Regions from separate parts of the Pseudomonas sp. LBUM1673 genome, predicted to be linked through region 3. Evidence: predicted binding sites of a transcription regulator. Region 3 holds the regulator's gene; each other region holds the start of a gene.

Evidence for each region. The regulator sigma-54, encoded in region 3, starts transcription at its own class of promoters, with help from an activator protein. The targets are predictions, from matches to a motif close to ANTGGCATNNANNTTGCTNT.
Region 1: a site for sigma-54 is predicted at 3,940-3,959, ahead of ACA044_RS20925 (circularly permuted type 2 ATP-grasp protein). Genes of this name have one in related genera too.
Region 2: a site for sigma-54 is predicted at 1,807-1,826, ahead of glnA (glutamate--ammonia ligase). Genes of this name have one in related genera too.
Region 4: a site for sigma-54 is predicted at 2,675-2,694, ahead of ACA044_RS18050 (CmpA/NrtA family ABC transporter substrate-binding protein). Genes of this name have one in related genera too.

The regions. Positions count from the first base shown of each region.
Region 1 is NZ_CP166780.1:4,540,793-4,546,510, reverse strand. Features, by position in the region: gene ACA044_RS20955 (ankyrin repeat domain-containing protein) at 1-428, shown strand, start outside; gene ACA044_RS20950 (hypothetical protein) at 668-1,198, shown strand; gene ACA044_RS20945 (PLDc N-terminal domain-containing protein) at 1,282-1,473, shown strand; gene speE (polyamine aminopropyltransferase) at 1,737-2,612, shown strand; gene ACA044_RS20935 (hypothetical protein) at 2,804-3,037, shown strand; gene ACA044_RS20930 (ribonuclease E inhibitor RraB) at 3,253-3,594, shown strand; gene ACA044_RS20925 (circularly permuted type 2 ATP-grasp protein) at 3,991-5,400, shown strand; gene ACA044_RS20920 (alpha-E domain-containing protein) at 5,413-5,718, shown strand, end outside.
Region 2 is NZ_CP166780.1:404,132-409,849, reverse strand. Features, by position in the region: gene thiI (tRNA uracil 4-sulfurtransferase ThiI) at 138-1,592, opposite strand; gene glnA (glutamate--ammonia ligase) at 1,923-3,329, shown strand; gene ACA044_RS01895 (chorismate mutase) at 3,464-4,012, shown strand; gene ACA044_RS01890 (DUF4124 domain-containing protein) at 4,114-4,629, shown strand; gene ACA044_RS01885 (DUF4124 domain-containing protein) at 4,626-5,240, shown strand; gene glnL (nitrogen regulation protein NR(II)) at 5,678-5,718, shown strand, end outside.
Region 3 is NZ_CP166780.1:1,017,551-1,023,268, reverse strand. Features, by position in the region: gene lptC (LPS export ABC transporter periplasmic protein LptC) at 1-406, shown strand, start outside; gene lptA (lipopolysaccharide transport periplasmic protein LptA) at 393-941, shown strand; gene lptB (LPS export ABC transporter ATP-binding protein) at 941-1,666, shown strand; gene ACA044_RS04495 (RNA polymerase factor sigma-54) at 1,850-3,343, shown strand; gene hpf (ribosome hibernation-promoting factor, HPF/YfiA family) at 3,417-3,725, shown strand; gene ptsN (PTS IIA-like nitrogen regulatory protein PtsN) at 3,738-4,202, shown strand; gene rapZ (RNase adapter RapZ) at 4,205-5,062, shown strand; gene ACA044_RS04475 (HPr family phosphocarrier protein) at 5,078-5,353, shown strand; gene ACA044_RS04470 (ZIP family metal transporter) at 5,360-5,718, opposite strand, start outside.
Region 4 is NZ_CP166780.1:3,928,195-3,933,912, reverse strand. Features, by position in the region: gene ACA044_RS18060 (ABC transporter ATP-binding protein) at 1-318, opposite strand, end outside; gene ntrB (nitrate ABC transporter permease) at 386-1,237, opposite strand; gene ACA044_RS18050 (CmpA/NrtA family ABC transporter substrate-binding protein) at 1,253-2,539, opposite strand; gene ACA044_RS18045 (hypothetical protein) at 3,109-3,756, opposite strand; gene ACA044_RS18040 (methyl-accepting chemotaxis protein) at 3,753-4,319, opposite strand; gene ACA044_RS18035 (DUF6463 family protein) at 5,528-5,718, shown strand, end outside.

The DNA of each region.
Region 1 (5,718 bases), 3.3 Mb from region 3:
TGATGGCTGCGCTACTGACCAAGGGCCTGCCGCCGAACCTGCGCAACCACAAGGGCGACACCTTGCTGATGCTCGCCGCCTACCACGGCCATGTCGACACGGTAAAAGTCCTGCTCGAGCACAAGGCCGACCCCGAAATCCGCAACGACAACGGCCAGAGCCCGATTGCCGGCGCGGCGTTCAAGGGTGATCTGGCGGTGGTCAAGGCGTTGGTGGAGGGGGGCGCGCAAGTGGAAGGTTCGTCCTTCGACGGTCGCACTGCGCTGATGATGGCGGCGATGTTCAACCGCGTCGAAATCATTGACTACCTGATCAGCAAAGGTGCCGATCCGAAAGCCAAGGACGCCAGTGGTGTATCCGCGCTGGATGCGGCCAAGACCATGGGCGCGGTGGATACCACCGCGCAGCTTGAGAAGTTGCTCGGCTGATTCCCAATGTGGCTGCGGGGCTTTTGTGGCGAGGGAGCTTGCTCCCGCTCGGCTGCGAAGCAGTCGTAAACCCGGCGAATGCGGTCTATCTGAATGACTGCGGTGGCTGATTTTGGGGCTGCTTCGCAGCCCAGCGGGAGCAAGCTCCCTCGCCACAGATTCATGCCAGGTCCCGCAATCCGTTTTCGAATGCGCTATCCTTCGCGCCCTCATAATTCCCTCGCTACAGGATCCACCTCATGAAAGCCGCACTCGTCGAACTCATCAGCAAAATCAGCTCCGGGTGCATGGGCGAGGACGAAATCCTGAAAGTCGCTGACGAAGCGGCTCAGGCCTACGCCGATCCCGAGGCTTTTCTGACGGCCAATCCGGACATCAACTACGACGATACGTTTCCGATCCCGCTGGGTGAGTGGATGGTCGTCGGCAGCCTGCCGGAAACCGTGCTGTTCCAGGCTGACACCTACGTGGACCTGTTTACGCAGATTGTCGCCTCGTTCGGCCCCGGCGTTGAGTTCAACATCAAGCCCAAGCAACTGGCCAAGACTGAAGCGCTCACCGCGCTCAACCGCATTCAAGTGCAGATGAGCAGCATGAACAAAGAGAACGGCGGTTACGTGCTGATGAACTTCAGCCAGTTGCTCGACGACGAACTGCAAGTGGTGTTGGTCTACGGTAACGACGTGCCACGGGTTCTTGAGTTATGCGCTGAAGTCGGCATCGCCGCTGCGCCATCCCTGGAAGCCTTGAAAGTGGCGATCCACGTCTGAAACCGTCTACGACGGTAATAAAACGGAACCCTCGTCACGCCCGTCTATCCTAAGAGTGCATACCACTTTTCGGGAGCGTCACCATGGGTTCCACGTTCAACAGCCTGGTCGGTCTGATTATTCTTGCCCTGGATATCTGGGCCATCATCAACGTGCTTAAAAGTGGCGCCGAAACCGGGATGAAAATCATCTGGGTGCTGTTGATCCTCCTGCTGCCGGTGCTGGGCCTGATCATCTGGGCCATCGCCGGACCGCGAGGCGACGTGCGGATCTGACCGGTTTCCCGAAAGCAACACCGAACCTGTGGGAGCGTGGCTTGCCCGCGATGCAGGCCCTGCGGTCTGTCAGCTACACCGCGGTGATCCTATCGCGGGCAAGCCCGCTCCCACAGGGCATTGTGTCGGTTCATCAAGTGAGGTTCGACCTGTCATGTTCCGCGACGTAGAATGCGCGCCTTTCCCGGTCAATCGAGGCGATCGATTGGCCATCATGGGCGGGTAACCGTCCGTTGCCACCCGCATTCATCGGAGCACTTCCCATGAGCAATACCCCAACCAGCGAGTACCTGGAAACCCTCTACGAAGGCTATGGCCAGCGTTTTGGCATGGAAAAACTGCTGCACGAAGTGCGCACCGAACACCAGCACCTGGTGATCTTCGAAAACCCGCGCATGGGCCGGGTGATGGCGCTGGACGGCGTGATCCAGACCACCGAAGCCGACGAATTCATCTACCACGAAATGCTCACCCACGTGCCGATCCTCGCTCATGGCACCGCCAAGCGCGTGCTGATCATCGGCGGCGGCGACGGCGGCATGCTGCGTGAAGTGGCCAAGCACCGCAGTGTCGAGCACATCACCATGGTCGAGATCGACGGCACCGTGGTCGATATGTGCAAGGAATTCCTGCCGAACCACTCCAAGGGTGCGTTCGATGACCCACGCCTGAACCTGGTGATCGACGACGGCATGCGTTTCGTCGCCACCACCACCGAAAAGTTTGACGTGATCATTTCCGACTCCACCGACCCGATCGGCCCGGGCGAAGTGCTGTTCTCCGAAAACTTCTACCAGGCTTGCCGTCGCTGCCTGAACGAAGGCGGTATTCTGGTGACCCAGAACGGCACCCCGTTCATGCAAATCGAAGAAGTCAAAACCACCGCCGGCCGTCTGCGCAGCCTGTTTCCGGACTGGCACTTCTATCAGGCGGCCGTGCCGACCTACATTGGCGGCGCGATGACCTTCGCCTGGGGCGCCACCAATACCGCCTATCGCAAGTTGTCCCGCGAAACCCTGCAACAACGGTTCGTTGGCAGCGGCATCATCACCCGCTACTACAACCCGGAAATCCACATCGGTGCTTTCGCCTTGCCGCAATACGTGCTGCAAGCGGTGAACAAACCCAGCAACGACTAAAATGAACGCATAACCCCTGTAGCGAACGCGGTATATCAGTCAATACACATGTCAACTGATACACCGCGTTCGCTCCTACAGGTACCTGTGTTTTTTTCATGCCAGCATGCGGTAATCCGTTTGAACGATCAGTCAGGGCAAAAGTCCAGATGGTTGTAAGCCCATTTGCGGGTTTGATCGAGGAGACACCGATGCAAAAGTGGAAAATCACTTTCGTGGATGATCACGGTGAAACAGCAGACGAACTCTTCGAGTGCGAGGAATGCCCGGACAGCGAGCAAGCCGCCAAACTCATTCGCGCCCGGCGGCTGCCGGTCGCTGCCGAACTTGACCTCAATGATCTGGAGGGTCGCACCGATGATCCGACGGTCAAAAGTCTGAAATCCCAGTACAGCATTGAAATCCTCGGTATTACCCCGGTCTGATACACCTCTTGTCACATTCACAACCAGGCCTTGGCAGCGGCTCTGTCTTGGGGCTACTCTGCAAGCGAGATCAGCGAATGACTCGCTAAGGTCTGGTCTTGTCAGCTACATGCTTGTTTCCCGTCGGCAACCTCTGTTGCCGTATCGCTCTCACCAATCGGTTGAAAGTGCAGGGAATACGGAAAGTCTATCCATCAGTCTGAGGGGGACGTTTCATGAGCACAGCCTATCAAGAAGACATCAGCAGCAGCGTGCTGCGCCGCATGAAAGAAGGCGGTTTCGACTTTTCACGGTTCCATCCCATCGAGTTCTACGCCATTTTCCCGGACGAGGAGCGGGCACGCAGGGCGGCAGGTCATTTCTGTGGTGAATCCTTGAATGCCCAGATCAGCGTGCGCGACGACGGCGCATGGCATCTGGAGCTGAGCAAAGTGATGTACGCCACCTACGACGGTATCGGCGACTTTGAGCAGGACTTCGAGGCGGTGGTCGAGCCTTTGGGCGGCATCATCGAAGGATGGGGCGTCAAGCAGGAGGTACGAGGGCTACTCGCATAACCTTATGAACAGAGACAACACTCAGCAACGGCTGACCTTCGGGTTGGCCGTTTTCGTTTCGAGGGTTGGGCCAATCGAAGTCAACATTTCACGACATTTCGAACGGACAAAAAAAACCACCTGAACAGGTGGCGAAAAGGGAAGAGCGATAAGTTTTGCAGCGAATGTGCGGATTATCCGCATCGGCCCCCGGGCAGTGAAATCAACTCTGACTATGCTGGTGATAGGCGACAGCATTGCTTCGCAATGAAGCGGGGGCGATCAGGTTGGGGCATTTGCTGCACAGTATTGGTGCGGCGCGTTTGGGGCGATTATCCAACTGATTGATATCAAAGCGTTTATGCCGATGGCACGGGCCTTGCGAAGCCTAGATGACCGGGTGACAAGGAGTACGGCATGATCCGCACCTATTTTGATGAGATGTACGATGCCGGCGGCCAGGTCCGCCCGCATTATCGGGAGTTTGCCCGTTGGCTGGCCGAAACGCCTGACGAGCTTTTGGCACAACGGCGACGCGAGGCCGATCTGTTATTTCATCGTGCCGGGATTACGTTCACGCTCTACGGTGATGAGCAGGGGACAGAGCGCCTGATTCCCTTCGACACCATTCCCCGCAGTATCCCCGCCAGTGAATGGCGGGTCGTCGAGCGCGGCTGCATTCAGCGGGTCAAGGCATTGAACATGTTCCTTGCCGACCTCTATCACGAGCAGCGCATCATCAAGGCCGGCATCATCCCGGCCGAGCAAGTGCTGGCCAATGAGCAATATCAGTTGGCGATGCAAGGGCTGGATCTGCACCGCGATATCTATTCGCACATTTCCGGCGTCGACCTGGTGCGCGATGGCGACGGCACGTACTACGTGCTTGAAGACAATCTTCGTACACCCAGCGGCGTGAGCTACATGCTCGAAGACCGCAAGATGATGATGCGCCTGTTCCCCGAGTTGTTCTCGACCCAGCGCATCGCACCGATCGACCACTATCCGAACCTGTTGCTCGACACCCTGAAAAGCTCCAGCCCGATCGACAACCCTAGCGTGGTGGTGCTGACGCCGGGTCGTTTCAACAGTGCGTTTTTCGAGCATGCGTTCCTGGCTCGGGAAATGGGCGTTGAACTGGTGGAAGGCGCGGACCTGTTCGTGCGCGATGACAAAGTGTTCATGCGCACCACCGACGGGCCGAAAGCTGTCGACGTGATCTACCGTCGCCTCGACGATGCCTTCCTCGATCCACTGGCGTTCAACCCGGACTCGATGCTCGGCGTTCCAGGGCTGCTGTCGTCCTACCGCTCCGGCAACGTGGTGCTGGCGAATGCCATCGGCACCGGGGTCGCGGACGACAAGTCGGTGTATCCCTTCGTCACGGACATGATTCGTTTCTACCTGGATGAAGAGCCGATTCTGAAGAACGTGCCTACGTGGCAGTGTCGTAATCCCTCTGAACTGTCCCACGTACTGGCCAACCTCCCAGAGCTGGTGGTCAAGGAAACCCAGGGCTCAGGTGGCTACGGAATGCTGGTGGGGCCGGCGGCGACGGCAGCGGAAATCGAATCTTTCCGCGAGCGGATCAAAGCCAAGCCCCACGCGTACATCGCGCAACCGACGTTGTCTTTGTCGACCTGTCCGACCTTTGTCGAAAACGGCATCGCTCCACGCCATATCGACCTGCGTCCGTTTGTATTGTCTGGCCGCGAAACCCGGGTTGTGCCCGGCGGTTTGACCCGTGTCGCCTTGCGCGAAGGCTCCCTGGTGGTGAACTCCTCCCAGGGCGGCGGAACCAAGGACACCTGGGTGGTCGAGGATTGAAGGAAGCCTGCCATGTTAAGTAGAACTGCCTCGGATTTGTATTGGATGTCGCGTTACCTGGAGCGGGCGGAAAACCTCGCACGGATGCTCGACATCAGTTATTCGCTGTCACTGATGCCTCAGGACGGTCGTGGCGACGGCTTGCACGAACTCGCCATGCCGCTGCTGATCACCGGCACCCTGGACGATTACCTGGAGCGCCACGGCGATCTTCATGCCGAACGGCTGCTGCATTTCTTCGCCCTGGATGCGGCCAACCCGGCGAGTATCTACAGCTGCCTCGGTGCCGCGCGGGCCAGCGCCCATGCGGTGCGTGGG
Region 2 (5,718 bases), 610 kb from region 3:
GTGTATCTCGATCAGAGGATTCGGTGTGCTGACAGGTCGTGGCAGCGATTAACTTTAGAGTCCGTCAAAGCCGTTACAGCTTGACGGCGGCGTCGGGGGGCCGGTGACGCAGGCCACAGGCAAACAGCCCCGGGCACTTAGCTCGGTCGATAAACGCGCACATTGGCATGCCCCTCACTGAGCAAATGGTGGGCATGCAGGCGACTCATCACGCCTTTGTCGCAATACAACAGGTACTGGCGAGTAGGGTCCAGTTCCTTGAAACGAGCGTTCAATGCATAAAACGGCATCGTCTGCACCTCAATGCCAGCGAGTTCCAGCGGCTCGTCTTCAGCGGCATCCGGGTGACGGATGTCGATGATGATCTGGCCCGCCAGTGCTTCGCTGACTTCTTCGATCTGCAAATCCTGGCCCAATTCGTCGATCACGCGATCGATCGGCACCAGTTTGGCGTTCTCGAGCGCACGCTCGAGCACCGCCATGTCGAATTCTTTCTCTTCATGCTCCACACGCGGACGCTTGGCGTGGGTCTTTGGGTTCACCGAGATGACCCCGCAGTATTCCGGCATGTGCTTGGCGAAATCGGCAGTACCGATTTCGTTGGCCAGGTCGATGATGTCCTGCTTGTGACTGGCGATCAGCGGGCGCAAGACCAGCTTGTCGGTCACGCAGTCGATCACGGACAGGTTCGGCAACGTCTGGCTCGACACCTGGGAAATCGCTTCGCCGGTGACCAGCGCTTCGATCTCCAGCCGATCGGCAATACGGGAAGCAGCGCGCAACATCATACGCTTCAAAACTACACCCATATGACTGTTATCGACTTTCCCGAGAATTTCTCCCAGCACTTCCTCGAACGGCACACTGACAAATAACACGCGTTGGGAGCTGCCGTACTTCTTCCAGATGAAGTGCGCGACTTCCATCACGCCCAGCTCGTGGGCACGTCCGCCCAGATTGAAGAAGCAGAAATGGCTCATCAGACCGCGACGCATGATCTGGTACGCGGCAACCGTGGAATCGAAGCCACCGGACATCAATACAAGCGTCTGCTCCAGGGCACCCAGCGGATAACCGCCGATGCTGTTGTGCTGGTTGTGGATCACGAACAACCGTTTGTCGCGAATTTCGATGCGAACTTCGATTTCAGGTTCTTTCAGCGAAATCCCGGCGGCGCCGCACTGACGACGCAACTGGCTGCCGACGTATTTCTCTACGTCCATGGAGCTGAATTCGTGCTTGCCGGCACGTTTGCAGCGCACCGAAAAAATCTTCCCGGCCAGCGAATCGCCGAAGTGCAGCTTGCACTTCTCGACGATGTCGTCGAAGTCGCCCAACGGGTATTCGTCGACTTGCAGGAAATGCGCGATGCCCGGCATGCAGCTCAGGCGCTCGGTCATCTCCTTCAGGGCTTTCGGATCGCTGACGCGGGTTTCCAGCTCGAGGTTGTCCCACACACCGTTCACCACCACAGCCGGGTCCAGATCGCGGAGCACGGTACGGATGTTTTTGGCCAACTGGCGGATGAAACGCATCCGTACCGGGCGGCTCTTGATGGTGATCTCGGGGAAGACTTTTACGATTAGTTTCATGAAAACAGCGCGCGCTGGGCCAGCCGAAAAAGGGGGGCGCGGATTATAGCGGAAATTGCTCAAGGTTTAACCAGTTAATGTGCAGAAGGTTTTGCGCGCACCAAAACAGGTCATTCTCGAGATTAGACGCTACATTACAGGGCAAGGTTTTGCGCCTTTCGGGGCCTTGCACCTTTATAAGCGTGATATTGGGGCAAAAAACCCATGGTGGGGCACTGGCATGCAATTTGCTCCCTTGTGAGGCAGGTTGCCATGGCAGAGTATTCGCGCCGGCATCACCCACATTCTAAGGGCATCCACTACTAAGCCCGAAGCCACCCGGAGGACACTATGTCGAAGTCGGTTCAACTCATCAAAGATCATGACGTCAAGTGGATTGATCTGCGCTTCACGGACACCAAAGGCACTCAGCACCACGTGACCATGCCGGCTCGCGATGGGCTGGATGAAGCTTTCTTCGAAGAAGGCAAAATGTTCGACGGTTCCTCCATCGCTGGCTGGAAAGGCATCGAAGCCTCCGACATGATCCTGATGCCGGACGACAGCACTGCCGTTCTCGACCCGTTCACCGAAGAGCCGACCCTGATCCTGGTTTGCGACGTGATCGAGCCTTCGACCATGCAAGGCTACGACCGTGACCCACGTGCGATCGCCAAGCGTGCCGAGGAATACCTGAAGTCGACCGGTATCGGCGACACCGTATTCGTTGGTCCAGAGCCTGAATTCTTCATCTTCGACGAAGTGAAGTTCAAGTCCGACATCTCCGGCTCCATGTTCAAAATCTTCTCCGAACAAGGTTCGTGGATGTCCGACCAGGACGTGGAAGGCGGCAACAAAGGCCACCGTCCAGGCGTCAAAGGCGGCTACTTCCCTGTTCCGCCGTTCGACCACGACCACGAAATCCGTACCTCCATGTGCAACGCCATGGAAGAAATGGGCCTGGTCATCGAAGTTCACCACCACGAAGTGGCGACTGCCGGTCAGAACGAAATCGGCGTGAAGTTCAACACCCTGGTTGCCAAGGCTGACGAAGTTCAAACCCTGAAGTACTGCGTACACAACGTTGCTGACGCATACGGCCGCACCGCGACCTTCATGCCTAAGCCTCTGTACGGCGACAACGGTTCGGGTATGCACGTTCACCTGTCCATCGCCAAAGATGGCAAGAACACCTTCGCTGGCGAAGGCTATGCCGGCCTGTCCGATACCGCTCTGTACTTCATCGGCGGCATCATCAAGCACGGTAAGGCTCTGAACGGCTTCACCAACCCGTCGACCAACTCCTACAAGCGTCTGGTCCCAGGTTTCGAAGCTCCAGTGATGCTGGCTTACTCGGCTCGCAACCGTTCGGCTTCGATCCGTATTCCTTACGTGTCCAGCCCTCGTGCTCGCCGTATCGAAGCTCGCTTCCCGGATCCAGCAGCCAACCCGTACCTGGGCTTCGCTGCACTGTTGATGGCTGGCCTGGACGGCATCCAGAACAAGATCCACCCTGGCGACGCTGCTGACAAAAACCTGTACGACCTGCCGCCTGAAGAGGCGAAAGAGATCCCACAAGTTTGCGGCAGCCTGAAAGAAGCCCTGGAAGAGCTGGACAAAGGTCGTGCGTTCCTGACCAAAGGCGGCGTTTTCAGCGACGACTTCATCGACGCTTACATCGCCCTGAAAAGCGAAGAAGAAATCAAGGTTCGTACCTTCGTACACCCACTGGAATATGAGCTGTACTACAGCTGCTGATCCGGTAGCGCTGCAGCACGCGGCGTGACAAAAGAGAGGCCTCCTTCGGGAGGCCTTTTTTATGGGCGAATGTCTGTCATCGGATGCACAGTTACGTGCATCATGGCCTTCACCCGATAAAGCCGAGATCCTCCATGCGCCTACGCCCATGCCTTGCCTTGCTTACCGTCTTGCTGGCCAACAGCGCTTTTGCCAGCCCGGCACCTGCCACCCTCGCCCCGCTGCTTGGCACCATCGAAGAACGCCTGGCGATTGCCGATCAGGTCGCACTGAGCAAATGGGACAGCGGCAAACCTGTCGAAGACCGTCAGCGCGAGCGCGAGGTGATTGCCGCCGCTGTCGCCCTGGCACCGACCTATAAATTGAGCAACGAAGCTGTCGAACAATTCTTCTCGGCACAGATCGAGGCCAACAAACTGGTGCAATACGCACATCTGTCTGACTGGCATGCGCAAGGCAAGGCGCCCAACGATCCTCGCCCCGATCTCGTTGGGCAGATCCGCCCACAACTTGATCGGTTACAAAAACGCCTGCTGCAACAACTGGCCGATTTCAGCCCTTATCGCAACGACCCACAGTGCCCGTCCTGGCTGGCCAAGGCCAATAAACCCAACGCCCAAGTGTCGCTGCGCGAGCTCGCCCAGGTACGCGCCACCGCTGAGCTGTGCAGCGCCAGCCGCTGAGCCGGCCTGCCGACATGCGCTGAAGTGCTCTATGCTCAGCGCTTAGTCGCCATGAACGGAACAGGGCCGAACACTTGCCCAACGGCCAATGGAAGCCTGCAATGCGCTCATTGTTGTTATGCCTGCTTGTACTGATCGCCCTGCCCGCCACCGCGCAGATCTACAAGTACACCGACGCCAACGGCAACACTGCCTACAGCAATCAACCGCCTGATGGCGTAAAGGCTCAGCCCGTGGAGTTGCCGCCGCTTAACAGCGTCGAGCTTCAACCGCCGAGCGAGCCTGTAGCGCCTGCGCAATCCCGTAGTCGTGAACAACCCGGCAGCGCCTACCAGGTGCTGGAACTGACCGGTCTACCCACCGAAGAAGCCCTGCGCGCCAACAACGGCACGTTCACCGTCAGCGTACTGATCCAGCCACGCCTGCAAAGCCCTCATCGATTGAGGCTGTTACTGGACGATCAACCCTACGGCCAACCGAGCAACGTACCGACTCTGCAATTGGTGAACATCGACCGTGGCGAACACCGCTTTGCGGTTCAGGTGATCGATGGGCAAAACGTCGTGCAGCAGAGCCCCACTGTGACTCTCACCGTACAACGGGTGCATAAGCCTTGAGGATCTGGCTGCTGGTCGCGTGCCTGATCAGCCTGCCGGCAATGGCCGAGGTCTTCACCTACATCGACGCCCAGGGCAATCGGGTCTTCACCGATCAACCGGGCACCCGTAACGCCAAGCGTGTGCCACTGGCAACGAGCAATCGAATGTCGGCCAACCCGAGCGGCATGGCGCCCATAACCGCTGCGAAACAGAACCAGGCCAAACCACCGTTTCATTACGACATGCTCCGTGTGCTGGTGCCGGAGCCGGATGCCACGATCCGTAGCAATACCGGAGAATTGATCGTCAGCGTTACCAGCGAACCCGGCCTGCAAAAGGGTCATCGCTATCGTTTGCTGCTGGACGGCCAGCCCACCGCCGAACCCAGCCCAAGTCCGGTGTTCGCCCTGAGCAACATCGACCGTGGCAGCCATAACCTGTCGGTGGAAATCCTCGACGAACAGGGCCACACCGTCGAACGCACGGCCAATCAACCGTTCCACATGCTGCGCATTTCCCTCGCGCAGAAACGCCAGGCTAAACCCTGCGTCCTCACCGACTACGGCCAACGGCCGGAATGCCCCCTCAAAGACAAACCCATCGAGCCAAAAAGCCTCTTCTGGCACTAATGCCAGTCAGTTGAGCAATTTCAACCGCGACGCACTCCTTGTAGCAGCTGCCGAGCCCGCGAGGCTGCGTTCGGCTGCGTAGCAGTCATGAGTCCGGCAGACTCGGTCTGCCTGACTCATCGCAGTTTCTGATTTTACGACTGCTTCGCAGCCGAACGCAGCCTCGCAGGCTCGGCAGCTGCTACGGATAACATTACAGCTTCGCGTCTTTATAACTTCGTTCAGGTTTGCGCACTATATTGGTGCAATGATCTGCACCGCACTCACGTTTCAACCCATTTTGGTTCGAAAGCACCCGCAAAAACTGGCAGAACGCCACGCAAATGAGCGTCAAACGCCTGTTTCAGGCTCTAAACGCTTCTTTTCGGAGCCTTGGTTTGGTTTTTGCATTTTCCTTGTATCGGCGCTTTTTTCTTGCGCACGCAAAAGAGGTCCTGATGACCATTAGCGATGCACTACACCGCTTGCTACTCGACAA
Region 3 (5,718 bases):
GTACTTGCCGGACGGCAAATTGCAGTACGAAATGACGTCCGACAAGGTCGAACACCTGAAAGCAACCGAAGTGACGTTGCTGACCAATCCTGACCTGAACATGTTTCGCGGCACGGAGTTCCCCTGGCACGTCCAGAGCGAGCGCGGCGAAGTTAACCCGGACGGCACCCAGGTCGAGCTGATTGACTCGGTACGTATCACGCGCTTCGACGAAAAAAACCGCAAAACCCTGATTACCACCACCCGTATGACAGTGTTCCCGCAGCAGCAATATGCGCAGACCGATCAACCCGTTAGAATCGACGGCGCTGGCGGTGTATCGACAGGCAACGGAATGAAAGCGTACTTGAAAGAAAGCAGGATACACCTGCTATCGAACGTAAGAGGACAGTATGAGGCTCGTTAAAACTCTCCCTATTTTGCTCAGTCTGGGCGCAGCACTGGGAAGCGTGAGCGCCTGGGCTCTGCCGAACGATCAAGAGCAGCCTATCCGCATTCAGGCCGACGATGCCCAACTGGACGACAAGAATGGCGTTGCCACCTATAAAGGCGACGTGATCATCACCCAGGGCTCGATGAAGGTCACCGGCAACACCGTGACCATCACCCGCACCCCGGCCGGCGACATCGACGTGGTGACTTCGGTGGGCAACCTCGCCTACTTCGAGCAACTGCAAACTGCAGGCGACACGAAGCCGGTTCAGGGTTACGGGATGACTATCCAGTACCACGCCTCGCAAAACCGCGTCGTGCTGATCGATCGCGCCAAGGTCATCGATAAGGACAACAACGTCACCCAAGGAGAGAAAATCGTCTACGACACGGTCAAAAAACTCGCGAGCGCCGGTCGCGCCACGGGTAACAAGGTCACCGAGGCGCGTCCTCGCATCGACATGGTGATCCAGCCGAAGAAGAAAACCGACGAGCAAAAGGCCCAGTAATGGCAACTCTGAAAGCTCAGCATCTGGCCAAGAGCTACAAGAGCCGCCAGGTCGTGCGTGACGTCAGCCTGTCAATCGACAGCGGTCAGATCGTCGGTCTGCTTGGCCCCAACGGCGCCGGCAAGACCACCTGCTTCTACATGATCGTCGGCCTGGTGCAGGCCGATCAGGGCCGCGTGCTGATCGACGACCTGGATGTCAGCCACCAACCGATGCACGGTCGTGCAAAGGCGGGTATCGGCTATCTTCCTCAAGAAGCGTCGATCTTCCGTAAGCTTTCGGTGGCCGACAACATCATGGCCATCCTCGAAACCCGCAAGGAACTCGACAAGGCCGGTCGCCGCAAAGAGCTGGAAAGCCTGCTGCAGGAATTTCACATCCACCACATCCGCGACAACCTCGGCATGAGCCTGTCCGGTGGTGAGCGTCGCCGCGTGGAAATCGCCCGGGCACTGGCCACCAACCCGAAATTCATCCTCCTCGACGAACCCTTCGCCGGCGTGGACCCGATTTCGGTCGGCGACATCAAGCAGATCATCCATCACCTCAAGGCCAAAGGCATTGGCGTGCTGATCACTGACCACAACGTCCGTGAAACCCTGGATATCTGCGAAACCGCCTACATCGTCAACGATGGCCAGCTGATCGCCGAAGGTGACTCCGCCACCATCCTGGCCAACGAACTGGTCAAGGAAGTGTATCTGGGCCATGAGTTCCGCCTGTAAGCGCTGAGGTGCTGGCCAGTCGCCCAAGCGCTCGTTTCAATAAAAAATCAATAGATTTTTATTGTTACAGCGCTCTAGGCAAACACTTCAGTTTCAGGCATATAATTTGCTTATGTTTGGCGCTTCGGCGCCCTGTAGTGGATGGCGCATGTGCGCCGGCGAATAAGGTGTTAAGCCCCTGCCATGAAACCATCGCTAGTCTTGAGAATGGGCCAGCAGCTGACGATGACACCGCAGCTGCAACAGGCCATCCGCCTGCTCCAATTGTCGACCCTGGACCTGCAACAGGAAATCCAGGAGGCCCTGGAGTCCAATCCGATGCTCGAACGCCAGGAAGAAGGCGACGACTTCGATAACGCCGACCCCTTGGCCGACAAAACCGAACAGCAACCCAACGCCGACGTTCAGGAACCCTCCTACCAGGAAACCGCCCCGACGGTGGATAACCTCGAGGAAGGCGACTGGAACGAGCGCATTCCCAACGAACTGCCCGTCGACACGGCCTGGGAAGACGTCTACCAGACCAGCGCCAGCAGCCTGCCGAGCAACGATGACGACGAATGGGATTTCACCACCCGTACGTCGGCCGGTGAAAGCCTGCAAAGTCACTTGCTCTGGCAACTGAACCTGGCACCAATGTCCGACACTGATCGCCTGATCGCCGTAACCCTGATCGACTGCATCAACAATCAGGGCTATCTGGACGAAACCCTCGAGGAAATCCTCGAGGCCTTCGATCCGGAACTGGACATCGAGCTGGACGAAATCGAAGCCGTCCTGCACCGCATCCAGCAATTCGAACCTGCCGGCATCGGCGCCCGCAACCTGGGCGAATGCCTGCTGCTGCAACTGCGCCAACTGCCCGCCAAGACCCCTTGGCTAGCCGAGGCCAAACGTCTGGTCACCGATTACATCGACCTGCTCGGCAGCCGCGACTACAGCCAGCTGATGCGCCGCATGAAGCTCAAGGAAGATGAACTGCGCCAGGTCATCGAACTGGTCCAGAGCCTCAACCCGCGCCCGGGCTCGCAGATCGAGTCCACCGAAGCCGAATACGTGGTTCCCGATGTGATCGTGCGCAAGGACAACGAGCGCTGGCTGGTGGAGCTGAATCAGGAGTCGGTGCCGCGCCTGCGGGTCAATGCCCAATACGCCGGTTTCGTGCGCCGCGCCGATACCAGCGCGGATAACACCTTCATGCGCAATCAGTTACAAGAGGCTCGCTGGTTCATCAAGAGCCTGCAAAGCCGCAACGAAACCCTGATGAAAGTGGCCACCCAGATCGTCGAGCATCAGCGCGGCTTTCTTGAATATGGCGACGAAGCCATGAAGCCGTTGGTGCTGCATGACATCGCCGAAGCGGTGGGCATGCACGAATCGACGATTTCACGGGTGACCACACAAAAATTCATGCATACCCCACGGGGAATTTATGAACTGAAATATTTTTTCTCCAGCCACGTAAGTACCTCCGAAGGCGGTGAATGCTCGTCCACGGCGATTCGCGCGATCATCAAAAAACTGGTTGCCGCGGAAAATCAGAAAAAGCCGTTGAGTGACAGCAAGATCGCTGGTTTACTGGAGGCACAAGGCATTCAGGTGGCTCGCCGCACCGTCGCCAAGTACCGCGAATCCCTCGGGATCGCGCCTTCGAGCGAACGCAAGCGGTTGATGTAAGCCACGCCACAGCGTTCCAGTGGCAGGTATTTCTGCCTGCCGCTTTATGCACTGGCAACGAAGGAGAAGCTGTATGCAAGTCAACATCAGTGGACACCAACTGGAAGTGACCGAACCTCTTCGCACCTACATCGGCGAAAAACTCGAACGATTAGAGAGGCATTTCGACAAGATCACCAACGTGCAGGTCACGATGACGGTCGAAAAGCTCAAGCAGAAAATCGAAGCCACGCTGCATATTCCCGGCAATGAAGTAGTCGCAAACGCGGAGCATACCGATATGTACGCGGCGATCGACGCACTGACCGACAAGCTGGATAAACAACTCAAAAAGCATAAGGAAAAGACCCAAAGCCTCCTCCAGGGCGCGACCGGTCGTTAACACTCCCAACCCATGATCCGACTTGAAAGCATCCTGACCCCCGGCCGTTCTCTCGTGAACGTGCCGGGCGGCAGTAAAAAGAAAGCCCTCGAGCAAATTGCCAACCTGATCGCCCGGGAAGTGCCGGATCTGGAGATGCAAGATGTCTTCGAGGCTCTGATTGCCCGTGAAAAACTCGGTTCGACCGGTTTTGGCAACGGTATTGCAATCCCCCACTGTCGCCTGAAGGGCTGCACCTCGCCCATCAGCGCCCTGATGCACCTGGATGCGCCCATCGATTTCGACGCCATCGACGGTGCCCCGGTTGACCTGCTGTTTGTACTGCTGGTCCCGGAAGCCGCCACCGATGCGCACCTGGAACTGCTGCGCCAGATCGCCAGCATGCTTGATCGCAAGGAAGTGCGTGAAAAACTGCGCAGCGCCCCGAGCAACGAAGCCTTGTATCAGGTTGTCCTGGACGAGCAAAACGGTCACTAATCATGCGCCTGATCATCGTCAGTGGCCGCTCCGGCTCAGGTAAAAGCACCGCCCTCGATGTTCTCGAGGACAACGGCTACTACTGCATCGACAACCTGCCTGCCGGCTTGCTGCCGGAATTGGCTGAACGCGCGCTGATTCACACCGAACTGGCACAACCGCTGGTGGCCGTGTCCATCGATGCGCGCAACCTGCCGAGCCACCTGTCACGGTTTCCCGAACTGCTGGAAGAAGTCCGCAGCCGGCATATCCAGTGTGATGTGCTGTACCTGGACGCCGATGAAGAAACCCTGCTCAAACGCTTTTCGGAAACCCGCCGTCGTCACCCGCTGAGCAGCGCCAATCGCTCACTGGCGGAGGCAATACAGGACGAAACCAATCTGCTGGGGCCTATTGCCGATCTGGCCGACCTCAAGGTCAACACCACCAATCTGAACCTGTATCAGCTGCGCGATACCATCAAGCTGCGCCTGCTGAATCAGCCGGAACCGGGCACTGCGTTCCTGGTGGAATCTTTCGGGTTCAAGCGTGGCATGCCGGTGGATGCCGATCTGGTGTTCGATGTGCGCTGCCTGCCCAACCCTTACTGGAAGCCAGAGCTACGAGCACAGTCCGGGCTCGATCAACCGGTGGCCGAGTACCTGGCGGCACAGCCGGACGTCGAGGAGATGTTCCAGGACATTTCCTCCTACCTGCTCAAGTGGCTGCCCCGCTTTGCCGCCAGCAACCGCGCCTATGTCACCATTGCCATCGGCTGCACCGGCGGGCATCACCGCTCTGTCTACCTGACCGAACGTCTGGGTCAGGTCCTGCAACAATCCCTGAAGAACGTCCAGGTTCGCCACCGCGACCTCAGCTAAAGGATTCACATCGCGATGCCTGCTCTGGAAATCGAAATCATCAACAAGCTGGGCCTGCATGCCCGCGCTTCAGCAAAATTCGTTGGCGTCGCCGGTGAGTTCAAGGATTGCACGATCAGAGTAGGACGCACGCCGGAATCGACTGTCGACGGTAAGAGCATCATGGCAATGATGATGCTCGCGGCGGGCAAGGGCACCATAATTCACCTGAGCACCGAAGGAGAAAGGGCCGATGAGGCGCTGCAGGCATTGGTGGATTTGATCAATGACTACTTCGGCGAAGGCGGGTAACGCGCTCTAGGCGAGCGCGGTATCCATCACCATCATCAGGCAAAACCCGATCAGCAGCCCAAGGCTAGCCAGTTTGTCGTGACCATGGCGTCGCGACTCGGGAATCACTTCGTGGGTCACCACCAGCAGCATCGCACCGGCCGCCAGTGCCAGACCCAACGGCAACAGCAGTTCGGCCAGGCTCACCAGCCAGGCGCACAACAATGCGAAGACCGGCTCGACCAATCCTGACGCAGCACCGATCAGGAACGCCTTGACCCGCGACATCCCCGCTCCGGCCAACACCAACGCAATCACCAGCCCTTCCGGCACATCCTGCAAAGCGATGCCCATGGCCAGGCTGTCGGCGTCAGGCATGCCACCAC
Region 4 (5,718 bases), 2.9 Mb from region 3:
GAATACCTTCTCCACGGCCAGGTGCACGTTGCCGAAGCAGGTCAGCCAAGGCAGCAGGCTGTGGTTCTGAAACACCACCGCACGCTCAGGGCCGGGGCCGTCGATCTCGCGACCGTTGCAGATCAACCCGCCACCATTGGCGTCAAGCAGACCGGCGATCAGGTTCAACACTGTGGATTTGCCACAACCGGAATGGCCGATCAACGAGACGAACTCGCCGCGGGCGATGTTCAGGTTGACGTTGCTGAGGGCCTGGAAGCGGCCTTTCCGGGTATCGAAGTGTTTGCTGACCTGGGTCAGCTCGACGAATTTTGTCATCTCGGTACTCCTGCATCGGGTAAGCGTCAGGTGCGGGTAACCCACCCATTCACCAGCGCGAGTCGGTTCAGTTGGTGTAGTCGAAGCGTTTGGCGATCCACAGCAGACCCTGCTCGAGCAGCAGGCCGACCAGACCGACGATGATGATGGCGATGAGAATGTGTTCGACGTTGAGGTTGTTCCATTCGTCCCACACCCAGAAGCCCAGGCCGACACCGCCAGTGAGCATTTCTGCGGCGACGATCACCAGCCACGCCACGCCGATGGACAGGCGAATGCCGGTCATCAAATGCGGCAGCACCGAAGGAAACAGGATATGGGTGAACACCTTCCACTCGCTGAGCTTGAGCACCCGCGCGACGTTCAAGTAATCCTGCGGCACGCTGGCGACCCCCGCGGCGGTGTTGAGGATGATCGGCCAGATCGAGCTGATGAAAATCACCCAGATCGATGCCGGACCGGCAGCCTTGAACACCAGCAGGCCGATCGGCAACCAGGCCAGCGGCGAGACCGGACGTAGCAGGCTGATGATCGGCGCGAACATGCCGCCGAGGAAGGCGAAGCGGCCGATCGCGAAGCCCAGCGGGATACCGAGCAGGGCAGCAAGACCAAAGCCGACGCCGACCCGGCCAAGGGAGGCCAGCACGTTCCAGCCGATGCCCATGTCGTTCGGACCGTTGTCGTAGAAGGGGGCGCTGAACAGCTCCAGAGCCGAATACCAGGTCGCCAGCGGGCCGGGCAGGCCTTCGCTTCGCGCTGCTATCAATGCCCAGACGGCGAGAAACAGGGCGATACCCAATACTGGGGCAATGCCATCCCTGGCGCGTTGACGCAACCCGCTCAGAAGGGGAGAGCGACGCTCTGGCTGGGTACTCGCCGTAGTGGTGGGCGGCGCTGGCAACTTGAGGGGTGCGTTCATGGCGGGTTACTCCGGTCAGGCTTTGATGGTGAAGGAGTTGGCATAGGCGGCCGGATTGGAGCCGTCCCAGACCTTGCCGTCGATCAGGGTGCTACTGCGCAGCGGACTGCCCGGTATGGCCAGGCCCAGCTGGCTGGCGGCTTCGCCGTAGAGTTTGGTCTGGTTGATGGACTTGGCCACGCCGGCGTAGTCCACATCCTCCTTGAGCAGGCCCCAACGGCGGAACTGAGTGAGGAACCACATACCGTCCGACAGGTAGGGATAGTTGACGCTGCCATCCTTGCAGAAGGACATCGCATGTTCGTCCGTCCATTGGTTGCCTAAACCGTCGTCGTAGTGGCCGAGGAAGCGTTGTTCGATCACTTCCACAGGAGCATTGACGTAGGCTTTGCCGGCGATCAGTTGGGCGGTGCTTTTCTTGTTCTCTACGCTGGCCTCGATGAATCGGCTGGCGTCGAGCACTGCCATGGTCAGCGCCCGGGCGGTGTTGGGGTATTGCTCGACGAAGGCACGGGTGGTGCCAAGGATTTTCTCCGGGTGATCGGGCCAGAGTTTTTGGGTGGTAAGGGCGGTGAAGCCGATGTTGTCGGAGATCGCCCGGGCTCCCCAGGGCTCGCCGACACAGAAGCCGTCCATGTTGCCCACGCGCATGTTGGCGACCATCTGTGGCGGTGGCACCACGATGGTTTTCACGTCGCTCATCGGGTTGATGCCGAGGCTGGCGAGCCAGTAATTGAGCCACATGGCATGGGTGCCGGTGGGGAACGTCTGGGCGAAGGTCAGTGGGGTACCGCCTTGCTTGACCTTGGCTGCCAGTTGCTCGCCATTGGTCACGCCCGCTTGCTGCAACTGCCTGGAGAGGGTGATCGCCTGGCCGTTCTGGTTCAGCCCCATGAGCATGGCCATATCTTTCTGCGGCCCGCCGATGCCCAGTTGCACGCCATAGATCAGACCGTAGAGCACATGGGCAGCATCCAGCTCGCCATTGAGCAGTTTGTCGCGCACGCCGGCCCAGGACGCCTCTTTGCTTGGCGTGATGGTGAGGCCGTATTTTTCGCCGAAACCCTGGGTTGCCGCCACCACGATTGATGCGCAGTCGGTGAGCGGAATGAAACCGACCTTCAGTGCAGCCTTCTCCGGTGCATCGCTGCCGGCAGCCCAGACCGCACTGCGCAGCAAACCCGGCGCGGCCAGATCAAGGGCGGCGATCCCGGCGACCGTGCCTGCCGCCACCAAGGATTGCTTCAGGAAGGTGCGCCGGCCGGGGTGCACCGGATGTTGCGAGTCACGCTCATCAGTCATATCCACATCCTTTTTTGAGGGGTAAACAAAAACGGCGTGCGCCAGGCACCCTCGATAGAGGGACCTGGCGGACGCCGTTGTCCGGAAAGTGCAGCACGCCGCCATTGGCGTGCTGCATGAGTCTGTAAGACAGCCATAGCAAAGGGCTTGCCAGGTTTGTGTCCGATCTTTTTTCTGCACTAAAAAGCCAATTGGAACAAAGGCTTGAAGTGGCTTTTGATGTCATCGAAAAGGATATCGAAGGGGGCGTAGAGCCAGGGGGAGCGAAGCGCTGATCGTTTGTTGGGCGGCTTAGGTGCGAGGTGAACTAAAACGGCTCTCTCTGCACCCGCTGCGAAGTCGAATTATCTCTAATGCCGGTAAGTTCAGCCGTTACGCGAACCGTAGCAGCTGGCGAAGCCTGCGTTCGGCCGCGCAGCGGTCGCAAACAGGCGATATGCGGTCCTTCTGAAAGGACGAAGTTTGCCATTTTGCGAGCGCTGCGGTCGGGCGCGACCCCGGCTCGAACGCAGTCTTCGGCTGCTGCTACGGGGAATGTGCAAAGCCAGAAATTCCTTAACTTACCGACCTCAGCCCAGATCCCGGCGGATGGCGTCGAGGTGCTCGTCGAGCAATGGGGTGAGAAGGGCGTAGCACTCCGCTGGGGCGATGGACACCGTGGTTGTACCGATCAGGCAGCGTTGCAGCCGTTCGAGAGCGTTGTGCAGCGAGCGGGGGGCATGCCTGAGCAAGCGCTCGTGCAGGTATTGCAATTGAACAAGCATTTCCAATGGGCAATTCTGATTGGCGGCGGCGCGCACCGACAGACCGCGCAGTCGCCCCAGGTCTTCCAGCTCCCAACAGCGCTCGGCGATGCTAGGGGGCTGCAGATTAAGCGCGCAGCGCTGCAGTTCGAGGTGCTGGATGGCGCCGAGCAGGTCTTGCAGCAACCGGCAATGGCCATCGAAATCCGCTGGATCGCGGCGTAGCGCGCTCCAGGCCTGGCACTGTGCGGAATACGGCCACTCTTTCCAGCGTTGGTCGAGCGAATGCCCCAGTGCCTGGCAACGCTGTTGTGCCGCGCGGGTGGTCTGTCCGCCGAGGCCGCGATGCTGTTGCAGGCCTTGCAGCAGGTCGAGGCCCAGCGAGAGAGCCTGCCTTAGTTCCGTGTCTCCCTGTGGCAGACGGCTGCGTCGGGATTGCCCACCCTCGAGTGCTGCGGCGAGTTGTAGGTTCATGGGCGGCTTCCGACAGTGAGCTGGTTGAGATAGCGGGTCAGGTCGTGCAGCGTATGGGTCTGCATGCTCTGCTCCTGCACCGCCCCATTGACCTGTTGCAACTGTTCGCTGAGGGCATGATTGGCTTGTTGGTGCTCGCTGAGCGCCTGTTGCATGGCGCCGAGGTGTTGCAGATTGGTCTGGCTTTGTTGGGCCAGGTCGTCGAGGTTGGCGGCGAGGTGCTCGCTCTGCTGGCTGCCTGCTTCCAGCAAAGAACGGTGTTCTTTGACCTCGCCATCCACCTGGCGCACGGCTGTGGCGATCGCCGTCGCGGCCGTGGTGATTTCGTTGGTCGCCCGGTCGGTGGCCTGAGCCAGGCTGCGGACTTCGTCGGCGACCACGGCAAAACCACGACCGTGCTCGCCAGCGCGGGCAGCCTCGATGGAGGCGTTGAGTGCCAGTAATTGGGTCTGCTTGGCCAGTGCCTGGATGCTATTGACGGTGCTTTCCACTGCGGTGGTGCGCTGCAGCAATGCTTCCACAGCCTGCGCGGTATTGCCCAGACTGTGCTGGATGGCACGCATGCTGCCACCCACTGAACGCGCTTGCAGACAACCAGCGTCGCTCTGGGCATGGGCGTTGGCGAAGGCCGCCAGCGCCCCTTGGGCCAAGGCCTCGATACTGTGCAGGGTCTGATCGATCTGCTCGCTGGCGGCAGCGATCATGGCGATCCGTTGACTCTGCTCTTCACCCTGGTCGCGGGCCTGCTGGGCCATTTTTTCCAGGGCACGGCTGGCGAAATGGACTTCACTGCGTAAACGCTCGCCGTTGCGCAGCTGCATGCTGGCGGCCACCAGCAGCGTCGCCGGGTCGGCCTTCTGGGCGCCGCGTAACAGACGGGCCAGTTCAGTATTCCAGAATGCCTGCAGATGGCGTTGATGACGCTCGCGAAGATGCCAGGCGCACCCCAGGTAGAGAACGCCAGGTATCAGCGTCAGTGCGCTTGCGGGCTGTGCGGCCAGTGCGAGACCGCAGGCGCCGAGGGCCAATCCGAGTGGTAACCAGAGGCCGATCCTGCTGCGTTCGAGCAGGGCCATGCCAGGTTCGAACAATACCCGGAGTGCAATGCCGGCAGGGCGTGACCTGCCGACATCGCTGTGCAGAGTCGCGATGGCATGACCCGTGGGGAGTATTCCTTGAGCAGGCATGAGGATTTCCTTTTATGCCGGGGTGAAAGCAAAAACGGCGTACGCCCACCTGCCGCAATGTGCAGGGAAGCGGACGCCGTTGTCCGTGATGTTTGCGAAGCCATCGTCGTTGATGGCTCAAGCCTGACCATACCCAAGCAAGTTGTTTGCCAGCATGTGCCATCACCGGTAAGCAAGCGTGTCGTCCATCCAGTGAAAAGGGGCACTCCATTCGATCGCCACGATGAATGATGGGCCAGGCGTGGAAGGCACTCGTAGAAAAGACCGGATAAGAAGAGGGACAGGCATTGAGGGCAGGCCGACCTCATTCTGGTTAAAGGCGATCGACGCACCAGTCACGGGAGTTGTTGAGCTGCAGTGCTCTGTTCTGGTTCGAGCGAATCAAGGTTGGGGTTCGAGGGGAGGTGTTTATGGCTGCTCCGCAGCTTTGAGTCATCAAATATTTGCGGCTGGCGTGCCATCGGTGGCGCAGCCTAGCATGCGGTTCAAGCCGCTCGCTGCGCTCACTCGGGATCGGCTAAAACCAGCTCCTTAACCAAGCGTCAGGCACTTATCCAACCTTACCGTTACGGAGCATATGAGATATGTCAAACATCGTCGCATGGACCCTGTTCGCCTTGGGCATCTTGCATATTCCGTTCGGTATTATCAAGTTCAAAACAGCATTCGCCGCCGCTGTAGACGCTGGCTTTGTTGACCAATTCAGAGCGCACGAAGATCGACGTACTGCCCTCTGGTTTACCGTGCTGGGGCCGCTTTTTATGCTCGCAGGGCA